Linked DNA regions of Duganella zoogloeoides. The main gene of each other region encodes a partner of the protein of the gene in region 2 in a complex. Links are inferred from orthologs where the notes say so. Each region holds a gene or a part of one and is shown on either strand. Other genes may lie near its edges. The genes, in order: trxA and SR858_RS16675.

What was found.
Region 1: the proteins of SR858_RS16675 (region 2) and trxA are in contact, whole or in part, in an NMR structure (PDB 2IPA), measured with the Bacillus subtilis proteins. The link is inferred for Duganella zoogloeoides from one-to-one orthologs.

Annotation. Positions count from the first base shown.
Region 1 is NZ_CP140152.1:5,221,801-5,224,981, reverse strand. Bases 1-2,861 are described here. They hold trxA (thioredoxin TrxA), read right to left. Parts: upstream 1,664-2,861; coding sequence 1,337-1,663; downstream 1-1,336. Other genes in these bases: SR858_RS23020 (PAS domain S-box protein), read right to left, coding at 1,863-2,861; rho (transcription termination factor Rho), read right to left, coding at 1-1,165. Outside these bases: more of SR858_RS23020, read right to left, coding at 2,862-3,181. UniProt on the Bacillus subtilis protein: Participates in various redox reactions through the reversible oxidation of its active center dithiol to a disulfide and catalyzes dithiol-disulfide exchange reactions.
Region 2 is NZ_CP140152.1:3,802,962-3,806,129, reverse strand. Bases 257-3,104 are described here. They hold SR858_RS16675 (arsenate reductase ArsC), read left to right. Parts: upstream 257-1,355; coding sequence 1,356-1,853; downstream 1,854-3,104. Other genes in these bases: SR858_RS16670 (arsenic transporter), read left to right, coding at 1,867-3,104; SR858_RS16680 (ArsR/SmtB family transcription factor), read left to right, coding at 1,022-1,366; SR858_RS16685 (PepSY-associated TM helix domain-containing protein), read left to right, coding at 257-845. Also shown: more of SR858_RS16685, read left to right, coding at 1-256; more of SR858_RS16670, read left to right, coding at 3,105-3,147. UniProt on the Bacillus subtilis protein: Catalyzes the reduction of arsenate [As(V)] to arsenite [As(III)]. In vitro, can dephosphorylate para-nitrophenyl phosphate (pNPP).

The DNA.
Region 1 (3,181 bases), 1.4 Mb from region 2 along the record:
AGTACAGCAGCTTGCGCAGGATCCAGATTTTTTGCAGCTGGTCCGGCTTGATCAGGAGTTCTTCGCGGCGGGTGCCCGATTTGTTCAGGTTGATCGCCGGGTACACGCGTTTCTCGGCCAGGCGGCGCTCCAGGTGCACCTCCATATTGCCGGTACCCTTGAATTCTTCGTAGATCACGTCATCCATGCGCGAGCCGGTTTCGATCAGCGCCGTGGCGATGATGGTCAGCGAACCGCCTTCTTCGATGTTACGGGCGGCGCCGAAGAAGCGTTTCGGGCGTTGCAGCGCATTGGCGTCCACACCACCGGTCAGCACCTTGCCCGACGCCGGGATCACGGTGTTGTAGGCGCGCGCCAGGCGGGTGATCGAGTCGAGCAGGATCACCACGTCTTTTTTCATTTCGACCAGGCGCTTGGCTTTTTCCAGCACCATCTCGGCAACCTGCACGTGGCGGGTGGCCGGTTCGTCGAAGGTCGATGCGACCACTTCGCCGCGTACCGAGCGTTGCATCTCGGTCACTTCTTCCGGACGTTCGTCGATCAGCAGCACGATCAGGGTAACGTCAGGGTGGTTCGAGGTGATCGCGTGGGCGATGTGCTGCAGCATCACGGACTTGCCGGACTTTGGCGAGGCGACCAGCAGGCCGCGCTGGCCCTTGCCGATCGGCGCGATCAGGTCGACGATACGGCCGGTGATGTTCTCGGTGCCGTTGATGTCGCGCTCGAGGCGCAGCGGCTCGTTCGGGTGCAGCGGCGTCAGGTTCTCAAACAGTATGCGGTGTTTCGAGGCTTCCGGCGATTCGCCGTTGACCTTGTCTACCTTGACCAGCGCGAAATAGCGTTCGCCGTCTTTCGGGGTGCGCACTTCGCCTTCGATCGAATCGCCGGTGTGCAGGTTGAAGCGGCGGATCTGCGATGGCGAGATATAGATGTCGTCGGTCGAAGCCATGTAGCTGGCGTCGGGCGAGCGCAGGAAGCCGAAGCCGTCCGGCAGCACTTCGAGGGCGCCGTCGCCGAAAATCTGCTCGCCGGATTTGGCGCGCTTTTTCAGGATCGCGAACATCAGCTCCTGCTTGCGCAAGCGGGCCGCGTTGTCGATATCAAGACCGATGGCCATCTCCAGCAACGCCGAGACGTGTAAGGCCTTTAATTCAGATAGATGCATATGTGTTGAGTGTCCCGTGACGGGAAAGTAAAGGTAGGGGAGGGAACTGCGTGGTGTTGTCTGTTTATTTATATAAAACGCGTTGCGGTCGGGCCGTACGCTGTTTTCCGGATCTGAGGCGGCTGTTTCTGCGGGCGCAGAAGCAGCCGTCTGTCCGCAATACTATCTTACTTAGATATTGCTGTCGATGAAACTAGTCAACTGACCTTTGGCCATGGCGCCGACTTTTTGTGCCGCTGGCACGCCGTTCTTGAACAGGATCAGGGTAGGAATACCACGGATACCGAATTTGGCAGGCACTGCCTGGTTCGAATCGACGTCCATCTTGGCGATGGTGATCTTGCCGTCGTATTCCTTGGCGACTTCTTCCAGGATCGGGGCGATGCTCTTGCAAGGACCGCACCATTCGGCCCAGAAGTCGACCAGCACTGGGCGGTCGGATTTCAGTACGTCGGCATCAAAAGAAGTATCGGTGATGTGTTTGATATTTTCGCTCATATTTTCCTCAATCGAGGTGTGGGATCAATAACGCCTGGGGATGATGCCAGTGTTGCCGTTAAGCCAGTTACAGAGAATACATGGCGACTATGTGCGCGAATTCAATGTCTGGAATAGGGAAGGCAACAAAGGTCGGCAGGCGGGAATGGATCAAATCATAACCCATTTTTTATAAATGTGCGGAGATTGAGTTTTGACGTCAATTTTCGTCGGCAAACGTGGTGTTATTCATAATCTGCTCGGTAATCTGCTCCAGCAGCGGCCATAGCCTGGCCAGGCTGGCGCGGGCGGTGGCCAGGTTGACGGCGTCGCTGGCGCTCGCCGGCAGCAGTTCCAGGCTGGCGAACATTTCACCCATGCCCAGCGCTCCAACCGTGCGCGCCGGCGACTTGAGGCGGTGGCCCAGTTCGCGCACCTGGGCCAGGTCGCCGCGCTTTAATGCCACTTCCATCGCCGACAGTCCCTCCTGGGCATTGTGCAGGAACTTGAAGGCGAACTTGCGCACCTTTTCCGGGTGGTAGCCGAGCAGCTTGGCCAGGATCGACAGGTCGATCACGGCCGGGTCGCCGGCCAGGGTGGGCTTGAAGGCGGGACGTACGGCGGGCCGCTCGCGCTCGGGCGCGAGGCCCAGGCGGTGCACCGGCAGCCAGCTGGCGATGGTGCGGTACATCAGCGCCGGCTGGATCGGCTTGGAGATGAAGTCGTCCATGCCGGCGGCGATGCAGCGGGCGCGGTCCTCGCTGGTGGCGGTGGCGGTCATGGCCAGCACGCGCAGGCCGTTCAGGCGCGGGTCGGCGCGGATGCGGCGGGTCGCCTCCAGGCCGTCCATCAGCGGCATCTGCACGTCCATCAGCACGCAATCGAAGGCGGTCTGGCGCAGCAGGTCGAGCGCTTCCTGGCCGTTGGCCGCCAGGCACACCGACGCGCCCACGTCTTCCAGCATCTCGAGCGCGATCTGCTGGTTGAAGGTGTTGTCTTCCACCAGCAGGATGCGGGCGTCCTTGAGCGTGGTGATGACGGCGGCGGTCTGGGTGGAAGCCAGCAGTTCGGCGGCGGCATCCTGCACCCGCTCGATCACCTGCGGCACACTGGCGTCGGAAATGCCCAGCCGCGCGGTGAACCAGAACGTGCTGCCCACCCCCGGCGCGCTGCGCACGCCCACCTCGCCGCCCATCAGCTGCGCCAGCTGCTTGCAGATGGCCAGGCCGAGGCCGGTGCCGCCATGCTCGCGCGTGGTGGAGGTGTCGGCCTGCTGGAACGACTGGAACAGGCGGTCGATTTCCAGCTCCGACAGGCCGATGCCGCAGTCGCTCACCTCGAAGCGCAGCAGGCAACTGCTGGCGTCGGCCACCACCTGGCGCACGCGCACGTCGATGCGGCCCTTTTCGCTGAACTTGATGGCGTTGTTGGTGTAGTTGATCAGTACCTGGCCCAGGCGCAGCGGATCGCCGCGCAGCACGCGCGGCAACGCCGGGTCGAGTTCGAACACCAGTTCCAGTTCGCGGCTGACCGCTCTGG
Region 2 (3,168 bases):
GCTGGCATCACGTGCTGGGGCTTGGCTTCGGACTGGTGCTGTGCACCTGGATGTTCAGCGGCCTGATGTCGATGAATCCGCTGGGTGTGTTCAATGCGCGGGGAGCAAAGCCCGATGCGGCAGCCATGCAGGGCGGCGCGCCGGCCAGCGTGCGCCTGACGCAGCCGGTGGTGCAAGTGCTGGCGCTGTTGCACGCGCAGTCGTTTGCGCCGCGCGAACTGGAATGGCGCGTGCTCGGTGGCGCCCCGTTCATCGTGGCGCGCGATGGCCACAACGATACGCGCATCGTTGTGGCCGGCGGTCACGGACTGACCACGGCGAAGCAGTGCGACACGCAAATCGGGATAACTTGCGACGACGGACTGACGGTGACGAAGCAGTGCGACACGCGCATCTCCGCAATCTGCGGCGACGGACTGACGGTGACCAAGCAGTGGGAGCCGGCGCGTCTGGAGGCGGTCGCGCGCAAGCTGCTGCCTTACCCGGTCAGTGCGTTCGAGCTGGTGACGAAGGCCGACGCGTATTACTACCAGCGCGGCGACGCCTCCATGTACGGCGGCAACGAGCGGCGCCTGCCGGCCTTGCGCGTGGTGTTCGACGATCCGGGGCATACCTGGGTGTATCTCGACGCGGCCACCGGCCAGGTGGCGCTGAGCATCGACAGTACCCAGCGGATAGGGCGCTGGCTGTTCAATTTTTTGCACAGCTGGGACGTGCCGGCGTGGCTGTCGCCAGTGCATGGCGCGGCGCGCATCGCGGTGCTGATCGCGCTGAGCGCGGGCGGCTTGCTGCTGAGCGCCACGGCAGTCGTGATCGCGGCGCGACGATTGCGGCGCATGGCGTGAGCGTGCTGCCGGCTCGGGCGTGACCGGCAGCGCGCTCACATCCAATGCCTCGGGCGGCTTGCGCCTCGATCTTTCGCGCCGCGTGGTGCGAATTGAGTCATTTCGATAGTTGTTGAATTGTCGTAGGTTTTGCAGGTAAAATACTTTGACTATCGTTGAACTATGAAAGTAAAGCCATGGAAACCAGGCAAGTTCTCGCCGCGCTGTCGGCCATCGCCCAGGAAAGCCGGCTGGCGATTTTCCGGTTGCTGGTGCAAGTCGGCCCCGATGGCATGGCCGCCAGCAAGATCGCCGAACAGCTCGACATTGCGCCATCGTCGCTGTCGTTCCACCTGAAGGAGCTCGTGCACGCCGGCCTGATCACGTCGCGCAGCGAGGGCCGCTTCGTGATCTACGCGGCCGACGTGGCCGTGATGAATGGCCTGATCGGCTACCTCACCGAAAACTGCTGCGGCGGCGCGCCGTGCGGGCCGGCCGCCTGCGCCACCGCCAGCATCCCGGAGAAGACACGTGCAAAATAAACCCTGCCACATTCTGTTCCTCTGCACCGGCAACTCGTGCCGCTCGGTGCTGTCGGAGGCGATTTTCAACCACCTGGCGCCAGCGGGGTGGCGGGCGCTCAGCGCCGGCAGCCAGCCGGCCGGCCAGTTGCATCCGCACGCGGTCGCGCTGCTGCACGCCAGGGGCATATCCACCGACGGCTATTACAGCAAATCGTGGCATGACCTCGACGTCACGCCTGATATCGTCATCACCGTGTGCGGCAGCGCCGCCGGCGAAACCTGCCCGGCCTACCTCGGGCCGGTCGTGCGCGCACACTGGGGCGTGGACGATCCCAGCCACGTGGTGGGCACGCCAGCGCAGATCGACACCGCGTTCGACCACGCTTACCGCCTGATCCGCGCCCGCATCGAAGCTTTCCTGGCATTGCCGCTGGCGCAGCTGCTTGGTGACCGCGCTGCGCTCAAGGCGGCGCTGGACACCATCGGCGCCTTGCAGCGCAACTGACACGGGAAACACCATGCTCATTGCCGTGCTGATTTTTCTTGTCACCTTGACCCTGGTGATCTGGCAGCCGCGCGGGCTCGGTATCGGCTGGAGCGCCGCTGCCGGCGCCGCCGCTGCCTTGCTGGCCGGAGTGATCGATGCCAGCGATATCCCGGTCGTGTGGCATATCGTCTGGAACGCCACCGGCACCTTTGTCGCGGTGATCATCATCAGCCTGCTGCTCGACCGGGCCGGCCTGTTCGAGTGGGCGGCGCTGCACGTGGCGCGGTGGGGGCAGGGCAGCGGCACGCGCCTGTTCGTGCTGCTGGTGCTGCTGGGCGCTGCCGTGGCTGCGCTGTTCGCCAACGACGGCGCGGCGCTGATCCTCACGCCCATCGTCATTGCCATGCTGCGCGCGCTGAAGTTTTCGGCGCAAGCCACGCTGGCATTCGTGATGGCGGCCGGCTTCATCGCCGATACCGCCAGCTTGCCGCTGGTGGTGTCCAACCTGGTCAACATTGTCTCGGCCGATTATTTCGACATCGGCTTTGCGCGCTACGCTGCCGTCATGGCGCCGGTCAACCTGGTGTCGGTGACGGCCACGCTGGGCGCGTTGCTGTGGTTCTTCCGGCGCGATATTCCAGCCACTTACGACGTGGCGTCATTGCGCGTGCCGCGCACCGCGATCCGCGACCGCGCCACGTTCAACGCCGGCTGGTCGGTGCTGGCGCTGCTGCTGGTGGGCTTTTTCTGGCTCGAGCCGCTCGGCGTGCCGATCAGCGCGGTGGCGGCCGGCGGCGCGGCGGTGCTGCTGGCAGTGGCCGCGCGCGGCCCGCACATTGCCACGCGCGCCGTGCTGGCCAGCGCACCGTGGCAGGTGGTGGTGTTCTCGCTGGGGATGTACCTGGTCGTCTATGGCCTGCGCAACGCGGGGCTGACGGCCTGTCTGACCGCTGCGCTCGACTGGTGCGCCGCCTACGGCGTGTGGGGCGCGGCGTTCGGCACCGGCATCCTGACCGCGCTACTGTCGTCGGTGATGAACAATATGCCCACGGTGCTGGTAGGCGCGCTGTCGATCGACGCCACCGCCACCCAGGGCGCCGTGCGCGAGGCCATGATCTATGCCAACGTGATCGGCAGCGACCTGGGGCCGAAAATGACGCCCATCGGCAGCCTGGCCACGCTGCTGTGGCTGCACGTCCTCGCCAGCAAGGACATCCGCATCTCGTGGGGCTACTACGTGCGCGTCGGCGTTGTGCTGACCGTGCCGGTCCTCGTGCTTACCCTGGCGGCGCTGGCAGCGCGGCTGTCCTGACGGCCGGTTAATCTGGGGATA